4 regions of the Paenibacillus chartarius genome follow, and region 4 is predicted to be linked to each of the others. Evidence: riboswitches for the same ligand, from Rfam matches in the RefSeq annotation. Region 4 holds a riboswitch; each other region holds the start of a gene.
What was found. Region 4 has a riboswitch for cyclic di-GMP ahead of ACFFK0_RS19405 (HAMP domain-containing methyl-accepting chemotaxis protein). Riboswitches for the same ligand answer to the same signal wherever they lie in the genome.
Positions count from the first base shown of each region.

Region 1 (5,736 bases), on a different contig from region 4:
AAACAACCGCTATCGATCGGTTCATTAAGGGCTCCAAGTGATCTCATCGCTTCCTCGCTGTACATAAGATGTATGTGAATATCGATAATTGTAGTCGACTCATGTAAACAGATGATTAATTCAGGTTTAATAAATTGTAAATCTGACGTGAAGCCTGATGAAACCGCTCGAATTAACAAGAAAACCGCCAAGCAGCCTCTATAGAAGGCACTTGGCGGACAAATCGGCCGTTTACACCGTATACTGATGAATCACTTCGCGCAGCTCCTGCGCGACTTTGCTGAGTTCGTCGGCGGAAGCGGCAATCTCCTGCATCGAGGCGAGCTGCTGCTGAGACGACGATGATACCTGTTCGGCGTTGTCCGCGGACACCCGGGAAATGCCGACCATCTCGCTGATGGAAGCCGTAACCTGCTCCGTACCGGCGGACATTTGCTCCGCAGCCGCCGACACCTCCTGAATCTGCTCGGTGACCTGCTGAACGGCGGCAACAATTTCCTGGAAAATAGCGCCTGTCTCCTCGATGACCCGCTTGCCCAGCTCGGCCTCTTGAACACCGGTGTGCATCTTCGCGGCGGCCCCGACGGTCTTGACTTGAATATCGTTGATCAGCCCGGTAATTTGACCCGCGGCCGTCTTCGTCTGCTCGGCCAGCTTCTTCACTTCGGAAGCGACGACGGCGAAGCCCGCTCCATGCTCGCCGGCACGCGCCGCTTCGATCGATGCGTTCAGAGCGAGCAAGTTCGTCTGTACCGCGATCTCCGAAATTACGCTGCTGATCGAGCCGATCTCTTCCGAGCGGGAGCTGAGCAGCTCAATGACTGCAGCAGACTCGCCGACACTCGCATGAATTTTCGTCATTTGACCGATCGCCTGTTGAATCGAAGCATTCCCGCTGCGGGCCCGGCTCTCCGCGCCCTGGGCCGCTTCGGCGACTGTGGAAGCATTCTCGGCGATACGCTGAACGCCTTGAGCCATCTCCTCCATCGCCACCGCTGCTTCCTGCGCCCCCTGAAATTGTGCGCTTACGCCGGCAGCCATTACCCCGATCGCATCGCTGATTTGGGTGCTGGCCGCAGCCGAAGTATGGGCATTCCGCGTCAGCAGCCCGGCGGATACTGCCACTTGCTCGGACACTTGCTTGCCGGTTAATATCGTCGAACGGAACGTATCGGCCATCAAATTAAACGAGGAGGCTACGACGGCCAGCTCGTCCTTCGTCTTCAGCTCGACGCGGGATAAAAGGTTGCCTTGCGCAATTTGGGTCGCAGAAGCTTCCAGCGTGTGTACGGCGCGTTTGACCGATAAATAGAACGAGATAAACAAGTAGGTCACGGCAAGCAGCACCAGACTCACGACGGCGATCAGCAGATACATCGTCGAGTTGCCCTGGTCGATTCGGCGATGCAGAATCTCCTGAAGCAGCTCAAGCTCCGTCTCGAAATGCTTGAAGGTCTGCTCGACCGGCTTGTTCAGCGTGTCAAACACCTCTTTCGGCATCGCTTTGATCGGATTCGCCGTCACAACTTAACTGTTCACGTACTCGATCAGATGATCAAGCTCCGCCGAATTCGCCGTGTAAGCTTCCTGCAGCTTGGCACCGATATCGCTATGTACTTGAGCCGCCGTATCCAGGTCGGACTTAATCGTTTCCTGCGTCGTCTTGATCTGATCCAGAAGCGTCGTTAACGTACGGATTTCCGCCGCCGTCGGCGTCTTCGCCGCCGCGTATGCTACGGCCAGCGCTCTGGCGCGTCCCGCGCGGTCCAGCAGCAGCGGCATCTGTTTCACGGAGGCATCCATCAAATAATAGCTGCCCAGTTCTCCGTCCAGCACAAGGCCCGACGTGTTGGTAATATGCGTCATCAACGAACGCGTATCCGTAATGACCGATGCGTGCTGATCGATGCTTTCTTGGGACGTCAGCGCCGTACCTTTGGCCTTCAGGTCGCTCCATTTTTTCTTCACCGCATTCCATTTGTCGGTTGTTTGAATTTGTTTCCCAATCTCGCCGTCAAGCTTGTCGATTGCAGCTGCCGCGCTGTCGGCTTTCGCTTCAGCCTGAACGAGGGTTTCTTTCAGCGAGCTGTCCCCCAACACGACAGCACTTACCGATGCGCGTCGCGTATCGACCGCATAGTAGAAATCGTTAAGCTTCTGCACGTATTCGACACCGGTCGTTTCTTCCTGGATATGCTTTACTTCGCTCGCTCTATCGGAGTATTGCAAATAAGACAATACGATCAGCGGAATCGCGAACAGCAAGCCGATCATCAGAAACTTATTGACATATTTCAATCGATTCATAACCGCTTCACCCGGAGCGAACAGAGAGACAAGCTTGGACGTTGTGCTGCGTGCATGTGTGTGTTGTTGTGACATCCTGTAATTCCCTCCACATTTTCAACTGTTGTCCTAAAGACGACAAAGAGGACCCGAATTTTCGGGTCCCCTTCCGCGGGAGCACAGAAACATTCGGCAGCTGGCTGGCATGGGAACTTACTCCCGGAAGCCCCTCTAGCTTTGCGGCCTGCATTTTCATGCAGTGTGCCTTTGTCGTTATAGTTCCATTAACAATTTCTTAACAACATTATACCCGGAGAACTAGGTATTTGGTAGTAGTTTTTATCGAAATTGCAGTTATTATATTATTTCTTGCATGGTGAATGCTGATAATCAAATCGCTTATTATATACCTTGACAGGAATATTCCCCATAGGATATATTTGTAACAGATGAACCAATACCCGTAAGGAGGAATTCGTTATGATGCAAGGCCCGGCTATGAACAACACTTTCACCCATGTTGAAGGACGTGTATTGACAGTTCAACGCAGCTTCCCCGCTCCCCGCGAACTCGTGTACGAAGCTTGGACCGACCCGAAGCATCTGCCCCACTGGTGGGGGCCGGAAGGCTTCACTCTCACCGTTCAGGACATCGACGTAAGGCCAGGCGGCGTATGGCGCTATGTCATGCACGGCCCAGACGGAACGGACTATGATAACATCATCCGCTATATCGACGTCGACCCGCCTCAGCTGCTGCTTTACACTCACGGCGATCCTGAAGTGGAGGAACGCTTCCGCGTCACCGTCACTTTTGACGACATCGACGATAACACAGAGCTTACCATGCGCATGCAATTCATTTCCGCCTTGGAACTGGAAACCGCGGTGCGGCAATACGGGGCGATCGAAGGCGCCTCATCGACGCTCGGACGGCTGGCGATCATATTGGAGCGCATGCAGGGAGGTGTTCGGGCATGAGCAAGCTGCGGATCTGGTATTGGATTTTTACAGGCTTGACGATCTTGTTGATGGGTGTCGGAGCGATACCGAATCTTCTGTCCAACCCTGACTCCGTCGCTCTCTTCGCCTCTCTCGGCTATCCCGCCTACCTGTCGCCGTTCCTGGGCGCCGCCAAGCTGCTCGGCGTCATTGCGATCGTCGTACCCGGCTTTACGCGGGTGAAGGAATGGGCGTATGCAGGTTTGACTTTCGATTTGGCGGGGGCGTTCTTCTCGGTGCTGGCGGTTACCGGGTTGAAGCCCGACGCGCTCGTATTCATCATCGGGTTTGCCGTGATAGCCGGGTCTTATCGATATCATCATAAGCTGCTGAAAGCGCGGGCGGTTTGAACGCATCAGGCAGTCCGGGATGCGAACGCATCACGGGCTGCCTTTGCTTTGTGTCCTCGAGCCTATTTTGTATAATGAACCTGTTATATTCCGTCGTTCAAAGGAGCCATCGCATGTCGAATCGGATTTGGAGCGCCGCCGTCGTCATCCTGTTCGGGGGATTTACCATACTGCTGCTGCTGTTCTTCTTCACTACCCAGCGCATTCAAGGCTATGTGAAGCCGCTGATCACCCCCTCCAAGGAGCAGACGAACGGCAAGCAAATTGTACTGATCGCCCAAGAGCTCAACAATCCTTACTGGAAATCGATTGAGCAGGGAGCCCGCGACGCCGCGAGCCGGTTCGGCATGGAGCTTCATTATACCGGCCCGTACCGGATCAACCCGCAGGAGCAGATGAGGCTTCTGGAGAAGGCGATCGCCGCCAAAGCGGACGGGGTTCTGGTGCAAGGTCTGGGGGATGAAGGCTACCGAAGCTTAATCGATAAAGCCGTCCAAGCCGGAATTCCGGTCATCGCTGTAGATACGGACGAACCGGATAGCAGCCGACTCTCGTACGTCGGGACCGACAACATGGAAGCGGGGATGAAAATGGGTGAGCTTGTCGTAAAGACGTCGGGCGGTGCGGGAACGATCGGGGTCTTGATTGGCAGCGAGCGCGCTCCGAACCAGCAGCTTCGCCTGCAGGGCTTGCGCCGGGCTTTGGCCCAATTTCCCAACCTGACGGTCGCCCATGTGAGGTCGTCCAATATTTCGCGTCTGCAGGCGGCGGGGCAAGCGGAGGAGCTGCTTCAGCTGAAGCCGCGAATTACCGAGATGGTCGGCTTTAGCGCGCTGGATGGCCCGGGCATCAAGGAGGCCGCCGAGCGCCTCCGCCCGAACGGGCTTCATATCTATGCTTTCGACACGACGGAGGAAACGTTGAGCGGCCTCAGCGAGTGCAAAATCACCGCGGCTGTCGTGCAGCGGCCCGTCGAGATGGGCTATCGGGCGGTTACCTTGTTAAATGAGCACTACCTGGGCAATCCGGTACCGCAGCAGCTGTTCACTCCCGTATCGGTGATGAACGGCTGTTCGGCTGCGAAGGGGGCAGGCCAATGACGATCCGCACCAAGCTGCTGCTGTTTATCCCCCTGCTCGTGCTGCTGTCCAATTCGGTTTCCTTTTTCCTGTTCCAAAGCGGCCAGGGAATTCGGGAAAGCTACGACGTCATGATGAGCCGGCTGCTGTTGTACAACCAAACCGTTCATACGGTGGAAGGCACCTTGGAAACGCTGAACAGCTATCTTGTGAATCCGGACACGACTCGTCTCCGGCAAGTCGAATCGGCGCTCGCAGCCTTATCACAGCAGCAATCCAAGGTGGCCGAGCTGTACGACGGAAGCCGGCAAAGGCCGGCCCTTGTGGAATACGTCCGTATGATGGAAACGATCCGGGAGCAGGGTAACGCCTCCGTGCAGGCGTCAGGTCTCAGCCGGCAGCGGGAAGCGCTGGCGAGCTATGAGGATGCGGAACGAACCGGCGGCTTCATCCAGGAGCAGGAGCAGCACCTCGTCGATGTGGAGCTGGCCTCATACGAACCGGTGTACCAGCTTATTCAGCACGAAGCGCATCGAATGGACCGGCTGGCAGCGGCCGTATTCGTCGTCAACACGCTGCTTGGCCTTGCGCTCGCGGTGTGGATCTCGCGAAGCGTAACCGTTCCCGTCTCTCACCTGGTCGGCGTTGCCGCGCAGATCGCCAAAGGCAATTTGAACGTGGAGCCCGAATCCGGAACAAGCAAAGACGAACTGGGCATATTAGCTAGAGCGTTTCGGCATATGCTCTCCGATCTGAAGACTTTCATCGACAAAGACAAGGAGCTGCTTGAGAAGGACAAGCTGGTCAAGGAGCTGGAGCTCAAAACGCTGCAAAGCCAAATCAATCCCCACTTCCTGTTCAATTCCTTGAATGTGCTGTCCAAGCTGGCGCTTCTTGAAGGCGCGCTGAAGACAAGCGATCTGATCGTCTCGATGTCGAGGCTGTTCCGCTACAATTTAAGAAAACTGGATAAGCCGGTCACCTTGCGCGACGAGCTGAACCATGTCCAGACGTACATC
Region 1 covers NZ_JBHLWN010000067.1:113,301-119,036, forward strand. The annotation lists gene ACFFK0_RS16390 (methyl-accepting chemotaxis protein) at 232-1,524, opposite strand; gene ACFFK0_RS16395 (hypothetical protein) at 1,528-2,382, opposite strand; cyclic di-GMP riboswitch class I at 2,475-2,562, opposite strand; gene ACFFK0_RS16400 (SRPBCC family protein) at 2,767-3,267, shown strand; gene ACFFK0_RS16405 (DoxX family protein) at 3,264-3,638, shown strand; gene ACFFK0_RS16410 (sugar-binding protein) at 3,752-4,738, shown strand; gene ACFFK0_RS16415 (sensor histidine kinase) at 4,735-5,736, shown strand, end outside.
Region 1: it holds a riboswitch for cyclic di-GMP, as region 4 does, so the genes downstream of both, ACFFK0_RS16395 (hypothetical protein) here and ACFFK0_RS19405 (HAMP domain-containing methyl-accepting chemotaxis protein) in region 4, are expected to answer to the same signal.

Region 2 (5,736 bases), on a different contig from region 4:
CCAGTACCGTCTTATACTCCATATATGCATCGTACGCTTCTTGAAGGTCAGACTGCTCCTTCGAATATTCGCGCAGCCGTTTCGTATCGCTCGTGACGTCCGGATCGCAGAGCAGCTCGCTCAGCTTGTCGTACCGGTCGGCCAGAGCCTGCAATTGATCCAACATGTTCGGTTCACCTCTAATCGATAAATTCTGTTCCTACATCATATGAAAAACGCCGCGAGAAGTCCATATCCCCGGGCGTCCATAATCTTACACGTTAAAACGGAAATGCATGACGTCCCCGTCCTGCACTACGTATTCTTTGCCTTCCAGCCGCAGCTGGCCTCTTTCCTTCGCCGCGTTCATCGAACCGGCCGCGACGAGGTCTTCGTAAGCGACAACCTCCGCCCGGATAAAGCCGCGTTCGAAGTCGGAGTGAATAACACCTGCCGCTTGCGGCGCTTTCGTTCCTTGACGAATCGTCCAAGCGCGAACCTCCTGCACGCCCGCGGTAAAATACGTATACAAGCCAAGCAGCTTGTACGCCGCGCGAATCAGACGGTTCAGCCCCGATTCCTGCAGCCCCAGCTCCGCCAGGAACATCTCCTTGTCTTCGCCTTCCAGCTCGGCGATCTCCGACTCGACCTTGGCCGAGATCGGCACCACTTCCGCGCCTTCGGCGGCCGCGTACTCCTTCACCTTCTGTACGTACGGATTGTCGTCCGCAGATGCCACTTCGGCCTCGCTGACGTTCGCCGCGAACAGCACCGGCTTCATCGTGATCAGGTGCAGGTCGCGCACGAGCAGCCGCTCTTCGTCCGTCAGCTCGACGCTGCGCGCCGGCTGGTCGTTGTAAAGCGCCTCCTTGATGCGTTCCAGGCACTCGACCTCTTGGGCGTACTTCTTGTCTCCGCCCTTCATATTTTTACGGGAGCGTTCAATGCGCTTCTCCACCGTATCGACGTCCGCAAGGATAAGCTCCAGATTGATCGTCTGAATGTCGCCGAGCGGATCGACCTTGCCTGCCACGTGCGTAATATTCTCATCCTCGAAGCAGCGGACGACGTGAACGATCGCATCCACCTCGCGGATATGCGCCAGAAACTTGTTCCCCAGTCCTTCGCCCTTGCTTGCGCCGGCCACCAGACCCGCGATATCGACGAATTCGAATGCCGTCGGGACAATGCGCTCCGGTGTCACGATGTCCGCCAGCTTCTGCAGACGCTCGTCCGGCACTTCAACGACGCCGACGTTCGGATCAATCGTACAGAACGGGTAATTGGCCGATTCGGCCCCCGCTTGAGTAATCGCATTGAATAAGGTCGATTTACCGACGTTCGGCAATCCGACAATGCCTGCTTTTAACGCCATCTATAGACACGCTCCCAGCCCAATTAGCAATCTTGCTCTCTTCAACTACACAATTATATAGTATCTGAGCCGCAAAGTCACCCTTCGCTGTGATTCCGGCATCCGGAAGCGCTCCTCACCTCGCAAGCTCCCGCACCGCCTTCAGCCCAAGCTCCACTTCCTCCGGAGTATTATAAATACCCGGTGTGAAACGAGCGTAGCTCACCTGATACGGCGAAGACGTCGCAATGATCTTCTTCTCTTTGAGCCGGTTCACCGTTTGCTCGGTCGTATACCCCTGAACCTCGAACGCGACGATCCCCGAGGACAGCTCGCCCTGCATCGGCGTATGCACCGTAACACCGTTAATTTCCCGCAACCCTTCCTTAGCCTGCCGATGCAGCTCCGCCACTCTGCTGCGAATGCGGAGCTTTCCGATCGATTCCACCCAATCGAAAGCGTCTTTGAGCGCCCAGCGATGCTCGAGGGAATGAAAGCCCCCCGGGGTCATTTGCAGCCCGTCCATCTTCTCCGGCCTTGGCAATCCGAATGTCATCGCATCCATGACGTACGTAAAGCTCGGGATCGTCGGCCGCATCATCTGCCAAGCTTCCTCCGTAGCCGCGATCAGGCCGGTCCCGCGGGGACCGTACAGCCACTTGTGGCAGCCGGCGACAAACACATCGCAGCCAAGCTCGCCAAACTCCTCCGTTTCGATTCCGAAGCCGTGTACGCCGTCTACGACGACCCAGATACGCCGTTCCTCGTCCCGCTCCCGATTCATCGCCTTGACCGCACGGCAAATTTTCGCAATCGGAAGCTTGAGTCCCGTACTGGAATGCACCCAGGTTAACGCCAATATTTTCGTACGCTCCGTAATGGCTCCGGTAACCGATTCAACGATCAGCTCCTCAGTTAACCGGCTCAAGTCCTTGTACAATTCGACAAACCGGCGTTTTCCCCCCGCCCGCTCCGCTGCCAGCCGTATCGCTTCCAGATGACTGTAATGATCATGCTGGGTCGCGATGACCTCGTCACCCGGACCTAGCTTAAATCCATGGTAAACCAGTCCGAGCCCCATGGTCGTGCTGTCGGTTAGGGCTATCCGCCCAGGGTCGTCCACCCCCAAATACCGCGCCGCGGCAATCCGCACCGATTGCGAATACTGATTCTCGTGATCCAGCACGTATGAAACCGGATCGCTGTCCAGCTTGTCCCGATAACGAACAATAGCTTCCCTCACCGGCTTCGGGTGGGAAGCTATAAATTGTGACGCACCTAAATGTATGTAATCCGTAGATAGCTCGAATTGCCGACGAACCGTATCCCAGTTCCATGTTCCGTCGTGATCGTCCGACGCTTTCCTTGCTGCCCGCTCCTGAACTGGAGAAACGATTTCCATAACGATGTACCCTCCCAAGGCTGTTCCGCCACATGTCCTGACCTATTTTCCCTGGGCTGGGCTATCCTTATGCACCGCAATCGCTGCCGTTTCCGTTACGCTCGCGCCGCTTTGGCTTGAGCCTTCGCTTGATTCAGCGCTTCCCGCTTCTTGTTCTCTTCCTTTGTCCGGTAATATGTCTCCACCTGCTGCTTCAACACATACGCCCTCAGACTGTTCATCTGATCCGCGGACATATTCGTAAACTGCGCTCCGTAATAGTAGCCGTACTCCTTCTTTTCGCGGCGCACGATTTCCGCCTGGATCGGCACTGTACTGCTCAGCTTCATCTCCATCTCCAGCTGTGTCGCATTCGCCAGCTCAAAATGACCGAACATGGAGAACCCGATCCCGCTTATCGAGATGTTATTGATCGTCAGATTCACCGGCTCTTCCAGCTCGCGGCGCTCCTGCGACTTCGCTTCCGTAATCGCCTGAAGCAGGCCTTCCTCCGCCACTTCAATCCGCGGGTGCTCCCGGCGTTCCGCGAATTTATTATTATTTTCCGGCGGATTCAAGATAATGAGCGAACCGTTGGCCTTCGCCACGACATGCGACTCGAACACATGAATGCCCCCGGTGGAATAAATCGTAATCTTCACCTTGTCGCCAAGATTAAACGATTTCAGGTCGGACATTTCTACCTCGATGATATCGCCTTCGACATAGGTCAGCTGGCCTGTGGAGACGTAGTCCTTCTTCATGACGACCGTGTTGCTGTTCAATTTGATTCCGAACGGATTTGGCTTATTGCCCGACATAGTTTTCACGCTTCTTTGGATTGGTGGGGTTGGAACAGCTGACATTGGGTAACCACCTCTCTTCTTCAAAATAAAAACCCGGACCAGATCCTCTTGTTGAGGATCTGCCCGGTTACGAAGAAACGGCAGCTACGCCATACTTCGGTAACCAGGCGATCATGACTCGTTTGAGCTTTAGACCCTCGGCTTTGCGTCCTTACCTTTCGGTAAGTTTGCCATTATCGGTATTCATATTTCATTCGACAAGTTATTAGGCATCCTGAACTAGATTGTACTGTAAGTATACCTACTGCAAGTCACAAATTCAATCGATTCAAAGAAATTTTATAGTAATTTGATCCTATATAAAATGTGCATGCTGCGCTATTGACCGCCGCCTGTCAGCCTCCGCAGCACGGTGCCGAATTCAGCCCAGGTTAAGGGGGCATCCGGGTCGTGCGGCTGATTGATCAAGCCCTGCCGGGACAGCCATTGCATAGCCTCCTGCTTCCAATCCGTTACCGGCGCCGTCGGGGCCGAACCTGTCGAAATGGCTTGCATTTGTTCGCCGATCCGCAAAATATCTTGCCCATATGTCGTCCCCGGTACGGCCCACTTGCCGTTCAAATCCTCCCAGTTCGGTGCCGTCCCCCGCAGGCCCGCCGATTGCAAAATCGAGAACCGCGGATCGACGAGCGTCGTCCCCGCCGGAAGCGGCGCCGCCGTCGCGTACCCGTACAGGTGCTGAATTTGAGCCTCGATACCTAGCTCCGGAGTCGGGAAGGAGGCCCCCGCTTCCGTACGCGACGTACTTCCCAAGCCGGCAAAATTGTTCTGCGACGCGTTCACCGAACCGCCGAACCGCCAATAATTCGTTTCCAAAATCGATTGTGCGAAGGCGAGGTCCCCGCGCACATGGTATCTGCGCCCAATGGATAAATACAATTCTGCATAATCAGGAGCTGATGGGTTCACACTGCGAACATATTGGCGCATTTGATCGGCGGTCATGGTAGGTGCGCCAAGGATCGGCGTCCCGCTGCCAACATATGCCATAGCATTTTCCCCCTCATGTTGAGTTAGAGTTATCCCCTGCTAGTTTATGCACAGCCTTCGGAATCCGTACGGGCAGCTGCCCAGCCCAGCTGAAAGCTTGCGCAGCCGCGGCTCTTCCCCTATGATTAGTGGAAGATTATACCCTGTTGATAACGATTATCCACAAGGTTGTCCACAACATGTTAACAACGAATGCTTGTTCGTGGATTATCCACATGGGGATAAATCAGGATGAGGAGTTGTCCACACGTGGAGAACGAGAACCACGAGTTTTGGATGAGAGAGGCGATCGCCGAAGCCCGCAAAGCCGAAGCGCTGCGCGAAGTACCTATCGGAGCTGTCATCGTGAAGAATGGAGCGATTATCGGGAGAGGCCATAACCTCCGGGAAACCTCCAAGGATCCTACGCTGCATGCGGAAATGATAGCGATCCGCGAAGCCAGCGAGCGGCTGGATGCCTGGAGATTGCTCGACTGTACGCTGTACGTCACGCTCGAGCCGTGCCCGATGTGCGCCGGGGCCATCGTCCAATCGCGTCTGCCGCGGGTCGTATTCGCTTCCCCCGATCCGAAGGCGGGATGCGCCGGCACGCTGATGAATTTGCTGGAGGAATCCCGGTTTAACCATCGGGCGGAAGTCATCGGCGGGGTGCTTCAAGAGGAGTGCTCGGCGATGCTGTCAGGGTTCTTTCGAGCGCTGCGGGGCAAAGTCTGAAGGTGCGGGGCCTTACCCTCGACAACCGGCTTTGCTCTATTGCATCAGCGCTTGAATCGTGCTATATTATTTTTGCTATGCGCCCGTAGCTCAGCAGGATAGAGCGACAGTTTCCTAAACTGTGCGTCCCGGGTTCGAGTCCCGGCGTGGCGCGCGTTCCCCACAAAGCTTTGTGTCGTGAACTGTAGACATGAACTCGGACTGTTGGCTTGGAATGACAATGACAATGACAATGACAGCCCTCTCGCAGATTGGATCATGCGGGAGGGCTTTTTGTATGCGAATCGATCCACGCAATGGGCAAGCCCTTAACCCCGGTTTACGGTTTGCTATGATATTGTAGTAGAGGCCGGCATTCTCGGATCCCGGCGTTTATCGCCTATTTTACAGACTTGCCGAGCGAATAAAATCGCGCTATAATATCCATTGTCTTCACAATAACGTTTACTTCC
Region 2 covers NZ_JBHLWN010000120.1:43,059-48,794, forward strand. The annotation lists gene prfA (peptide chain release factor 1) at 1-166, opposite strand, end outside; gene ychF (redox-regulated ATPase YchF) at 254-1,354, opposite strand; gene ACFFK0_RS28910 (aminotransferase class V-fold PLP-dependent enzyme) at 1,470-2,735, opposite strand; gene ACFFK0_RS28915 (flagellar brake protein) at 2,831-3,535, opposite strand; cyclic di-GMP riboswitch class I at 3,676-3,762, opposite strand; gene ACFFK0_RS28920 (glucosaminidase domain-containing protein) at 3,899-4,570, opposite strand; gene tadA (tRNA adenosine(34) deaminase TadA) at 4,802-5,284, shown strand; tRNA gene ACFFK0_RS28930 (tRNA-Arg) at 5,364-5,438, shown strand; tRNA gene ACFFK0_RS28935 (tRNA-Pro) at 5,736-5,736, shown strand, end outside.
Region 2: it holds a riboswitch for cyclic di-GMP, as region 4 does, so the genes downstream of both, ACFFK0_RS28915 (flagellar brake protein) here and ACFFK0_RS19405 (HAMP domain-containing methyl-accepting chemotaxis protein) in region 4, are expected to answer to the same signal.

Region 3 (5,736 bases), on a different contig from region 4:
GGAAGATAAGATCCGCAGTTTTGGGGGAGAAAGCGATATGGAGTTTAGGCTCGAGGATAATAACTGATTTCTGAGAGACGATGAATTAATTCATGATAGGAAAGCGAATCATACAACCGTGACTGCAATAAAGAGTGCTTAAAGAGGAAGGGATTAAAATGCACTTAGGGAGTCGATCATGTTATATGGAGTAACAATATCTATTGTGCTTTCTACGATCATCTTGGGAACTTTGTATTACAACCCTCGACTCTGCAATCCTATCCTGCGAACATTCAAAAAATAGTTGCATTAAAGACTAAATCAGAACTAATGCAAACCAAATTTAACTTCTTATCATCAAAGGAACAGAAGGAATGTCCGAATACAAAAGTTACTTTTTCCATTTTAGAGGCTTTGTTATTGGTCTATGTCTATCCCTTGCTATAAGTTTGGTCTTAGCGACAGTAATCTCGTTCTTATAATTATTCAATAACAACAATATTTACGAAAAGAGCCATTTGAAAAGAGAGAAGACTGTCTTAAAGAAACAACTACTTCAATTGACGAAATCTCGACGAATCTGTTTGAATAACCGACAATGAGAAGAACCCGCCAGTAAATGAGAATACCGGCGGGTTCATCCCATAACCTCAAAATCAAGACAACTTCGCACAAGAAAATATCGCACAACTCCCTATTCCGCTTTCCTGATGTTCCACCCATAAAATCGATTGATCTCCTCCGACTGCCAAGTACAATTGCCGCAATATTTCTTGCCGCTTGCGATAAAAGACACTGTGCGACAAATGGAAACGTTCCATCATTCTCCTGCTGTCCAGTCTTTTTATGTACCGCAGCTCTACGAATTGCCGGTCCAATTCCTGCAAGCGGGCTACGGCCTGTTCGAGCAAATGGACGCGCATTTCCCAGAATGGCAGTTCTTCTTCCTGAATGCGGATCCGCCGGATAACCTCATTCAGCACATGATCGACTTTTTGTCGTTCTCCGTGAACGTTTACAAGCTCCAGCCGTTGGGTCAAACCCGGCAAATGCGACAACTGCGTTTGCAATAGCTCCACGTGCTCTTTCCACATCGGCAACGCTTCCAGCCACTCTTCAATTGCTTCATAGCGATATCTCATCCCTATTTACCTCCCATGATTAGTTCTGTTAGAGATTCCTTCATCAAAAGACAAAGACAGTATTGATTCTTTAGAACTTCCACCTCCATCCCTTGTCATTCTCTGACGTTTCCGATCGATAATAAAGCCAAGAACATCGCAGAATGTCACTTATCCGAATTAGTCTGAATATTACGTCATCTTCTACCTTCATTTTACAAATTCCGCACTTCATCCGGCAGTACTCACTTTCTTGGGGAAATAATGTCCAAGGTACTCATTTTTTTAGTACCTCTACCGCTTTAGCCAAAAAGAAAATCCGGCCCACGCCGGATCTCATTCCACTTACCGTATTCGTTTTCTGATCGTCTCTACCGCTTCCCTCAGACGGCGCGCACCCAGCTTTTTCAAAAGCGAACCGGTTTGGTTCTTGATCGTCTGCTCAGTTTTGTGCAATACTTGGCCGATTTGCGACAGCGTGTACCCTCGCTCGGCCAGATCGAAAATTTCCCGCTCGGCCGTGGTCAACACACGCAATTTTTCATCTTGCTTCAACCGTTCGTAATCCTTCAGCAACACCTCGATCGGCGCCGCATTCTGATACGTAAACCGAATCGCGGCCGGAATGTCCCGGTAACGGGTTTTGTACAAGTAATTGACCGCTCCGGCGGCAAAAGACCGGATGATTAACTCTTCGTCTTCCTGTCCCGTGAGCATGATCACCTTGACCGGCTGCAGGTGCACGATTTCGCTGACCGCATCGATGCCCTCTTGCCGGTTTTCCGTCAGATGAATGTCCACGAGCGCCACGTCAAATGATAGCGTTTGCGTCAAACGAACTGCCTCTTCCTTGTTCGTCGCCGATCCGGCTACCAATATATCTGGCTGATGATGCAGATAATTCGTCATCGTCTTGATCCAGTCCGGATCGTCTTCGACCATGAGAACGCGAATGTTTTCCATCGTGCTCCTCCTCTCTGTCATCCGCCGAAACATCCACGATGGCATGAATCGGAAAACGAAGATAGACCGTCGTTCCTTCTCCTTCCAGACTGTGAATGTCAAGCGAACCGCCGTGTTTGCGCATAACGTTATACACGTAAGATAGACCGAGACCGAAGTGATTGCTGCGATTCGGTTTCGTTGTAAAAAACGGTTCGAACACAAAAGCCAGATGTTCTTTGGAGATGCCCGTTCCGTTATCTTGAACCGACACAATGAGCTGTTTTTTCTCAAATGCAACCGAGATGGTCAGTTCTCCTCCCGCCGACATTGCATCGACCGCATTGCGGATCACATTGACGAGCGTTTCCGTCAGGTGCACCGGATCGCAGCGAAGGTAGACGGTACATGCGGCGTTCCAGTTCACATGAATCTGCTTCGCGTCCATTAACGGACGGCACAGCAGCAACGCCCGTTCGATCAGGTCGCTCATCCTAACCGTCTCTTCATTCAGTACAAGTTCCTGCACGTGTTCTTGAATGCGCTCCGCCATCGCCAGCATATGCGCCGCTGCACCGGCGATAATCTCGACTTGCTCCTTCGTGTTTGGATCGGCAGCCGCCGTGGAGACCAGTAAATTATCTGTGGACATCGAGATTTTCGTAATTTCGTTTTTGATCGTATGATTCAAAAAGCTCGTTCCCATGCTGACCGCCCGCATCGTGCTTTCCAGGCTCTGTTTTTCGAACCGAAGCCTGACGCCGAGCAGTCCGTATCTGGCGGCAAAATAGAGAAACGCGATAAAGCCGAGAATAATCATCCAGGTATTGTACCGCCACGCTTCTTCGACGTGAAACACTCGCAGAACATAATTGGTTAACAGCGAGAACAGCGTCAATGGGCTGACGATCACGCAGAGCATTCCCTTCTGCCGTTTCAGGAGCGTTTGCCCTTCCCGGATCGCGGAGCGAATCATCAGGAAGTTGGCGGTCAGCACATATGGAGCAACCCAAAGCGTAAGCAGCCTAAAGTCGGCCTGAAGCTGAGGATAAACCGGAAACAGCGCATACATGACCGGGATCGGAAGAAAAAACACGATAGCCGAGATTATCCTGTCCACCCGATTTTTCGTCCAGACACCCGTGCAGCGAAAGCTGAACATGAGCAGCACATAAGGCGAAATGTAATGCGACAAGGAGGAAAAAACGCCCACCGCACCTTGTGCCATCCCAATCATCGCATGGTCCTCCGACAACCATTCACGCAGGAACGGACTGACCGACTCGTCCATCACATCGGCCAAACCTCCAAATCCGGAGAAAAAAGCGACGGCGCCGCCCCATCGGGTCGCTTCACTTGTCGGATTGGTCGTTACCAGGATGGTGGCCAGAATCCAAAGCAAAAGAAATAATATAACCATTCCGACTCCCTCCCTTGCTAGGACAATCGGGAGGACACAAACGACAGCACATCTTCGGCGATTTGCCTTCTCTTCAGAACGATGCCCGCATGACCGCTAGCGTACACGATTCTTTTGGGTTTGTCCCACGATTCCCAAAGGCGGGCCGCATCTTCTTCCAGCACATACCGGTCATAACGGCCTGACAGAAGCAGAATACGATCTTTTGGAATAACTGGCTCAAACCGGCTTGGATCCGTGATCGCCCAGCACGATTCCAATTGCTCGTATGTAAAACCGTGCCGCTCCAAATCCTCACGGATATATTTCCCCGGTATCGTCTTCCATACGGAATAGGCCAGCCGATTCGCATACATAACCGAAATGAGCAGATCGATCCGCTCCTCGATTACTCCGGTCAAATTCGTTACAAATCCCCCCAAACTGATTCCGATCAGAATGACACGTCCGCCTTTCCGCTCTTTGATCCAGCGAATCAGCGCCCGCAAATCCGAAACCGCTTGCTTAACTGCCAGCAGCGTGCGATCGATGTTGGCGCTGACCATATATTCACCGCCGTAAAGCGCTTCCTCGGGCGACCGCTCGAAATGATACGGGAGCGTAAAAAAGTACATGTCCGCCCCACGATTCATAAATCCGGGCAAAAACAACTCTTTGATGCGGTCCAGCCCGTCCATTCGCCAGCCATGCACAAATATTACATGCTCCTTCGCTTCCTTCGTTCGACCGGCATAATACCTACCGGAAGCCACATCGTTGTTCCGGTGGCCGGACGATATTTCGCTGTCGAATGCATATCGGCCCCATTCGTAATTCCCGCGTTCATCCGAACGCGTCCAATGAATGTGCGGCACCTCAGGCGTCGCATAATTTGCTTGCAGTCCAGCGATATCGACAGAAATAGGTGACATGAAGTCATACGCATATTGCGAATCCCTGCTCCTTTTCCGGTGAAGCTGATGCAACAAATAACGATCCAGCAACGGCATCCAAAATGAAATCATAATCCGGCACTCCCTTTCGATGTGGAATTGCACCTCAATACGATTGATAACCATATCATTCTACGCAAAACCGGCTTTGAAGCCCTCGTCATATCGATAATAATCGAAAAAGCGGAAAAAAAATGCTGTCATCGGTCAATTAATTGACGGCAGATGTCGAACGGGCGCCGTTATGAGTTGTGTATTCCATCCCACCTCCCTAGTATGATGATGTCCGCCTCCTTTTGCGAATGCAAAAAGACACTACCCTACGGCGGCAGTGTCCCGTTGCTGTCGATAGGGTAACCCGGCGGTCATCGCATGCTTTCATGCATTAGATCCGTGGCTTTGCGTCCCTGTCTTTCGAGCAGGTTTGCCTTTTTTCCTGGTTGATCGACATGATTGTATAGGACGATTCTATCATATATGTTCCAAAAATTCAAATATTTCGGAATGAAATCTATGCCTATTATCCCGGGACTAAAATTCCATGTCCATAACTGAAATCCTACTTTGTTTCATTCGGTGCCTGCACGGCAAGCGCAACATGAAGGCAACTCTTCTAATAAAGGCAACCTCGTTGTTTTCAGGTAATAATGATCGGCTTCCTTTCGTTGACTTCGATAGTCACATCTCACTATAATTGCGATTTCCAAACATCTGGGAAAGGAGGCTTGTATGCTGATAGGAGATTTGTACTATTTGTCGGATATGCCTTTGTCCACTTTCTTGTTGAACAAGGCGCTACTATTTCTTGAACTTTATGCGATTTGTCTTCTGTCCGGTTTCATCCACGTCCGGCAAATCAAAAAAGCGTGTAAAAATGGGAAAGTGACCTTACAGGAAGTGCGGGACGAGATCCGAAATGTGAAGAACGCGTTGCTGACAGTAACATTGCTTACGCTCGCAGCAGACTCATTGTTCGTGATTACGGCTTTAACGGTCTGAAAGCCGATTCAGTTCATCTTCGACCTGCCGAATCAAATCAGCTGCCGGAATATGCAATCCTCTCGCAAAAGCAAACAGACTCACGATACTTGCAATCTTCCTGCCATTCTCCACATAGCTGATGAATGTGCGATTGAGAGACGACCTATAGGCCAACTCTTCCTGTGTCATTTTTAAGAGCTTTCGTTGTTTCTGAATGACCCTGCCAAACGCCAACACTTCTTTGTTCATTATTTTACCTCTGAACTGTAGCTTATAGGCTAATTCTATAACCGCTACAAACAAACGCCACCGCCTATAGGCTACAATGAGGGGTTTCATTGAATTTCTCGCTTTACCG
Region 3 covers NZ_JBHLWN010000063.1:12,777-18,512, reverse strand. The annotation lists gene ACFFK0_RS15410 (hypothetical protein) at 639-1,124, opposite strand; gene ACFFK0_RS15405 (response regulator transcription factor) at 1,449-2,012, opposite strand; gene ACFFK0_RS15400 (sensor histidine kinase) at 1,915-3,465, opposite strand; gene ACFFK0_RS15395 (alpha/beta hydrolase) at 3,483-4,454, opposite strand; cyclic di-GMP riboswitch class I at 4,747-4,836, opposite strand; gene ACFFK0_RS15390 (helix-turn-helix domain-containing protein) at 5,385-5,627, opposite strand.
Region 3: it holds a riboswitch for cyclic di-GMP, as region 4 does, so the genes downstream of both, ACFFK0_RS15395 (alpha/beta hydrolase) here and ACFFK0_RS19405 (HAMP domain-containing methyl-accepting chemotaxis protein) in region 4, are expected to answer to the same signal.

Region 4 (5,736 bases):
GAGAGCCGACTTCTTAATCCGCTCGGGGTCGATGCCGCCGCCATCATCCGAAACCGTCAAGATCACGTGGTTTTCTTGCTGTACAGCCCGCACCGAAACCGTCGCTTTGGCCGGCTTACTGCGCTGCTCCCGAAGCTCCTGGCTTTCGATTCCATGATCGAGCGCATTGCGCAAAATGTGAATCAGCGGATCATGGATCTCTTCCAGAACCGTGCGGTCCAGCTCCGTCTCCCCGCCCTCCACAATAAATTCGACATCCTTGCTCAAAGCCTGCGAGATGTCGCGCACCATTCGCGGAAGCCGGTTGAATAGCGTGTCGACAGGCTGCATCCGCGTTTTGATCACATGCTCCTGAAGCTCGCTGATGACCTTGGACATCGTCGACGTGTTTTCCCGCAAATCACTGACCACGCTGTCGCCTCTGAACTTGCCGGACAGGTCGTCGGTAATTTGCACGCTTCGCGTTTGATAAATGACCAGCTCGCTTAGCGTATTCATCAGCTGCTCCAGACGATCGACATCGATCCGGATCGAAGAGCTTTTCTTGTCGGACGACGGTACGGAGGACGAATGGGCGGCCGAAGGAACCGCCTGCACCTTCGCCTCTTCCGTATTCGCGCTGCCGGCGGCCGGGCCGGCGCTCTTCTCAATTGATACGCAGGCAATATCCGTTTCCTTCAAAGCGTGACCTTCAATCTCTTCCGCCGTATGCCCGCTCTCCAGCACAATCTGTAATTGAACCGGATCTTGATCAAGCGTTTCGGACAAATCGGGAGATGTCCTGACCACTGTCCCGATCTCGCTTAATTTGTTCAGCATGACATAGAACCTTGCTGTTTTCAATTCGGCATTTTCATGAAGCGTTACATGAATCGTATACGAGAACGAGCCTTGCTCGTCCGCAATCAGGGCATCGGGAAGCTCGGGGCGCTGCTCCATCATCCAGCGCAGCCGCTCCGTCAGCTCCTTCATCATCGGATGCTCCGTCGACTCCCCATGGCTGATGAAAATTTTCATCTCCGTCAAAACGTCCAGACATCGAAACAAGACGTCAATGACGCTGCGGTCGATATGAAGCCGTTCCGATCGGATGCGATCGAGCACATCTTCCATCCGGTGCGTCAACAGCGTCACATGCTCGAACCCCATCGCCGCAGACGATCCCTTCAAGGAATGTGCAGCCCGAAACATGACAGGAATCAGCTCCGGACCGTTCCCCTGCTTCTCCAGCTTTAATAAGGCATCCTCCAGCAGCTGCAGGTGCTCTTCCATGTCTTGAAGAAATAAAGATAAATATTGGGACATATGATTGTCCGACACGCGTGGAACGCCCCCTTCGTTCAGAATAGCTGACCGTATCAATCGGTAAAAATCCGGCGCGCGTCCAAAATATTAATCAGCTTATCTTTTTCCTGAGCGATGCCGGCCATCAGCTCCTGGCCCGCCTGCACGGCATATTCCGGCGGCGGCACGATGTCCGTCAGCGTTGCGACCCGGTTCACCTGATCGACAATCACACCGTATACATCATCTGAAATGTCGACAACCAGAATTCGCGTAAGCTTTGTGACGGCTGCGCACTCCAGACCCATTTTTTCACGCAAATCGACAACGGGCAGCACTTTGCCGCGAAGGTTGATCACCCCTTTGACGAAGGGCTTATGATTCGGAATTTGCGTAATCTCCTGGATCCGGATGATTTCATGAATATGATGAATCGTAATGGCATACTTGACTTCGCCCACAACAAATTCCACGTATTGATCCTGCGCCATCTCTTCCATGCGTCTCACCCTTACAATTTCGCGATCAAATCGTTCATATTTTGAACGGTTTTCACCATCTCGGTCGTCGAAGCGGCCGTTTGCTCCGCGCCGGCAGCCGTCTCTTCGATAATGGCGGCCATGCTTTGTATATTCGTTTGAACCTCCGTGCTTTGGCTTGCTTGTTCTTCGCAGGCGGCCGCGATTTCGGCAATGCTGGACGCTGTTTGCTGAATCGTCCTTCTGATTTCGGTAAAGGCGCTTCCCGCCCTCAGAGACGCTTCGTCCCCCGTCTTGGCGGTAACGACCGCTTCTTTCGTATTTTGCTGAATCGCTTTGATCAAGCCGGCGATTTCTTTCGTAGCGGTGCTGCTGCGCTCGGCCAGCTTGCGCACCTCGTCGGCGACAACGGCGAAGCCCTTGCCTGCGGAGCCTGCGCGAGCGGCTTCCAGTGCGGCGTTCAGCGCCAGCAAATTGGTCTGATCCGCAATCTCGTCGATCACTTCAATAATGTCGCCGATCTTCTCGGAACGGACGGCGAGCTCTTCAATTTTTAACGAGATGTCTTTCATGCCCGTAATGGTTTGCTGAATGATTTGGTTGCCGTTCTCGGCGAGATCTACAACCTGCTCCGCCGCATAGCTCGCCTTTTCCGAGTTTTCGGCTACGCTCTGGACGGCAGCTGTCATTTCGTTGACCATCGCATTGGACGTTTCGGCGGCTCGCGCCTGCGTCTGGCTGCCTGCGGCAATCTCTTCATTGCTGGCCATAATTTCCTGCGAGCTGGAGAAGACATGCTGGGTCAGCTGATTGATCTTCTTCACCAAACCGCTTGTGGATACGTAGACGATAATGCAGGCGGCCAAGCCTAACAATAGCGCGATACCGGACATAATCGAGACGAGGACGATATTCGTTTGCACATCCTGCTCACCTTTGGCGACCGTGTTATCGGACATATCGTTCAAGTTCACAACCATCTGTTCCGACAGATCAGTAGCGGTGTTGATAAACTTTCTACCGTCAATCGCTATTAATTTCGCCTTTTCTACATCCGTTTTTCCTGTCACTTGAATTTGATCGAGAAGGGGCATATAGTTTTTCACATTGGCTTGAATGTCGCGAAGGATCGCTTTATTTTTTTCCGTTTCCAACGTATTCATCAGACCGTCGATCGATTGATTCACTCTCTTGGAGGCGTCTTTCGACTGGGTCATCAGCGATTCGTCGGAAAACAGCAAATACCCCCGCATGCCATTTAAGATCTGCCTTAAATCCGAATTCATCTGCTGAACCTTCAGCTGATTGGCAAGCGTAACGTCGACCGTATTCTTGAATTGCTTCTGCATGGCGATCATTTTGAACAGCGAGAAGGAAGATATGCCGATCAATAAAATCAATACCCCGATAAAACCAATTGCAATTTGCTTGCGGATGCTCATGTTACGTAACAGATTCATATGTACGTTCTCTCCTTTTTCCCCTTGTGGATTCCCTGTCAATCCATCCTTTTACGGCAACCCGGCTGCCGTAGCTTCCGCGTTTGTTCGCTAGAAGCCTTAGGCCCGCAGCTTTGCGCCCCCACCTTTCAACGGGTTTGCCTTTATGGAGATGGTTGATTTCTCCGCATAATTCGACATTATTTATCTAATTATGTCGATACAAGTCGTTTCTAGTATGATAATTCTCTTTGGAAATAGACCGATTCCTTCTTAAAAAGTGATATCGCTCGTGAAATTATGAATGTTCAGTTTCATTTCTGAAAATGAAAAAGGCTTTGTCTCACTCTGAAGTGAAACAAAACCTCTTTATCATCGATTTCCTTAAGCGGTTGCGTCCTACTTCTTCAGCTTCTGATAGGCCGCTTTATATTCCGCTATCAGCTTGTCGCCGCCCGCTTTTTTCCACTTGTTGATTTCCTCCTGCCAGCCGGCTTCGTCGATCTTGCCCATAATAAATTTCGTTTGCGCGTCCATCATCATCTGATCGAGCTCCGAGCCCCGCTCCGAATACGTCATCGACTTCAGCGTGAGCGCCGGGTTGGGGACGATATACTTGATGCCGTCCGACTCCATCTTCGTCCCTTTCTCCCCGATCGGCACGTCCTTGAGCGGCTTCACATTGTAGCCTTCGAGCACGGTGAGATTATCCCGGTACGGCTTCACTTCACGCTGGAACATATTGAAGCCGTCGCCGATAAACTCCGTCTTGCCGTCGGCCGTATTGGCGAAGTGCGTTCCTTCGATGCCGCGGAGCAGCAGCGTGGACATCTCCGGATCCATCAGCTTATCGAGGAAGCCGAGCACCCGCTTCATCTCCTCCTCCGTCTTCACCGCCGATTTCGGAATAACGAGGAAGCCGTTGTTACCGTTCTCCGATGCGATGCGAATCCCTTTCGGCCCTTCGAAGCTGGCTACGTCGACGACCGCTTTCGGATTCGTCTTGTTCAGACGGTCCTGCTGGCTCTTGCCGTTCGTCGCGACACCGAACCGGATGCCGGCCCGGCCGGTATCCATCAGCTTCTCCGCCTCGGTCGCATCGATGACGGCGAAATCCTGATTGATCAAGTTTTCCGTGTACAAACGGCGGAACATCTTCAGTACGTCGAGAAACTCGGGTGTCGTATACTCCGGAGTGAAATTGCCGTCCTTGTCGACGCCCCACTTGTTGACGCCGCCCATCATGACGGCGAAGCGGGTAATCATCGACGCTTGGCCTTCATTGTATTTCTTGTGCAGCACCATGCCGTACGTATCGTTCTTCCCGTTTTTGTCCGGATCGTTCAGTGTCAGCGCTTTCAGTACGTTGTACCACTCATCGAGCGTCTTCGGATAGGTCAGGTTCAGCGCATCCAACCAATCTTTGCGATATACGGCAGCCCCGCGCCCCATGTTGCGGTACAGCGGTACGCCGTATATGTTGCCTTCGACCGAAATATTTTCGAAGAACTGCTTGTTTTGCGCGTTCAAATTCTTATAATCCTTCAAATACGGACCGACTTCCCAAAATAATTGCGACTCGATCGCGTTCGTAACCGTCGGGCCCTGGTTCACCTTCAGCAGCTTCGGCATTTCGTTGGAGGCCAGCATCACGTTGATTTTATCGTTATAGGCGGAGGAAGGAATCCACTGGAAGTCGATCTTCGTGTTTGTATACTTCTCGATGGCCTTCTCCACGGGATTGCCCTTGGCCGGAATGTCCCCGACCTGGGTGAAGGCGATGGTCAGGTTAAGCGGCGTCGTATCCTCGGCCGCGGCAGCCGGTTTGTCCCCGTAAGTTTGACCGGCAGACGACTGGCCTCCGGTGCTGCTGCAGGCGACCGACAGCGCCATCGTACCGCTCAAGGCTAACACTGTCCAGGTAAGCTTCTTGTTTCTTCTCATCACAAAGTAAACCTCCCCTATGATACGTTTCTGGTTATCCTTTGACCGAACCGAGCAGAACGCCTTTCGCAAAATGCTTCTGCAGGAACGGGTAAACCGCGATAATCGGCAGCGTTGCGAACACGATGACCGCCATCTTGATCGTCAGCGGCTGAATATTCATTTCATCCATGTTCGTGTCGCCGATCCGGCTGCTCGCATTGATGACGATTTCCCGCAGAACAACTTGAATCGGCCATTTTGTATTCGTGTTAATATACATAACGGCGCTGAAAAACTTGTTCCAATGATCGACTGCGTAAAACAAGCCGAAGGTGGCCATGGCCGGCAGCGACAGCGGGATGACGATACGCAGCAGAATGCCGAGATCGTTGCAGCCGTCGATTTTCGCAGAGTCCTCCAGCCCCTCGGGGATTTGCTGGAAAAAGTTTTTGAGCACGATCAGATTAAAGGCGCTGATCGCCGACGGAATCATGAGCGACCAGAGGGAGTCGATCATGCCCAGCGACTTGACCACATAATAAGTGGGAATGAGACCGCCGTTGAACAGCATCGTAAACAGCACGGCCAGCAAAATGAGGCGGCGCCCC
Region 4 covers NZ_JBHLWN010000076.1:48,466-54,201, forward strand. The annotation lists gene ACFFK0_RS19395 (chemotaxis protein CheA) at 1-1,320, opposite strand, end outside; gene ACFFK0_RS19400 (chemotaxis protein CheW) at 1,359-1,784, opposite strand; gene ACFFK0_RS19405 (HAMP domain-containing methyl-accepting chemotaxis protein) at 1,796-3,223, opposite strand; cyclic di-GMP riboswitch class I at 3,276-3,375, opposite strand; gene ACFFK0_RS19410 (extracellular solute-binding protein) at 3,602-5,146, opposite strand; gene ACFFK0_RS19415 (carbohydrate ABC transporter permease) at 5,181-5,736, opposite strand, start outside.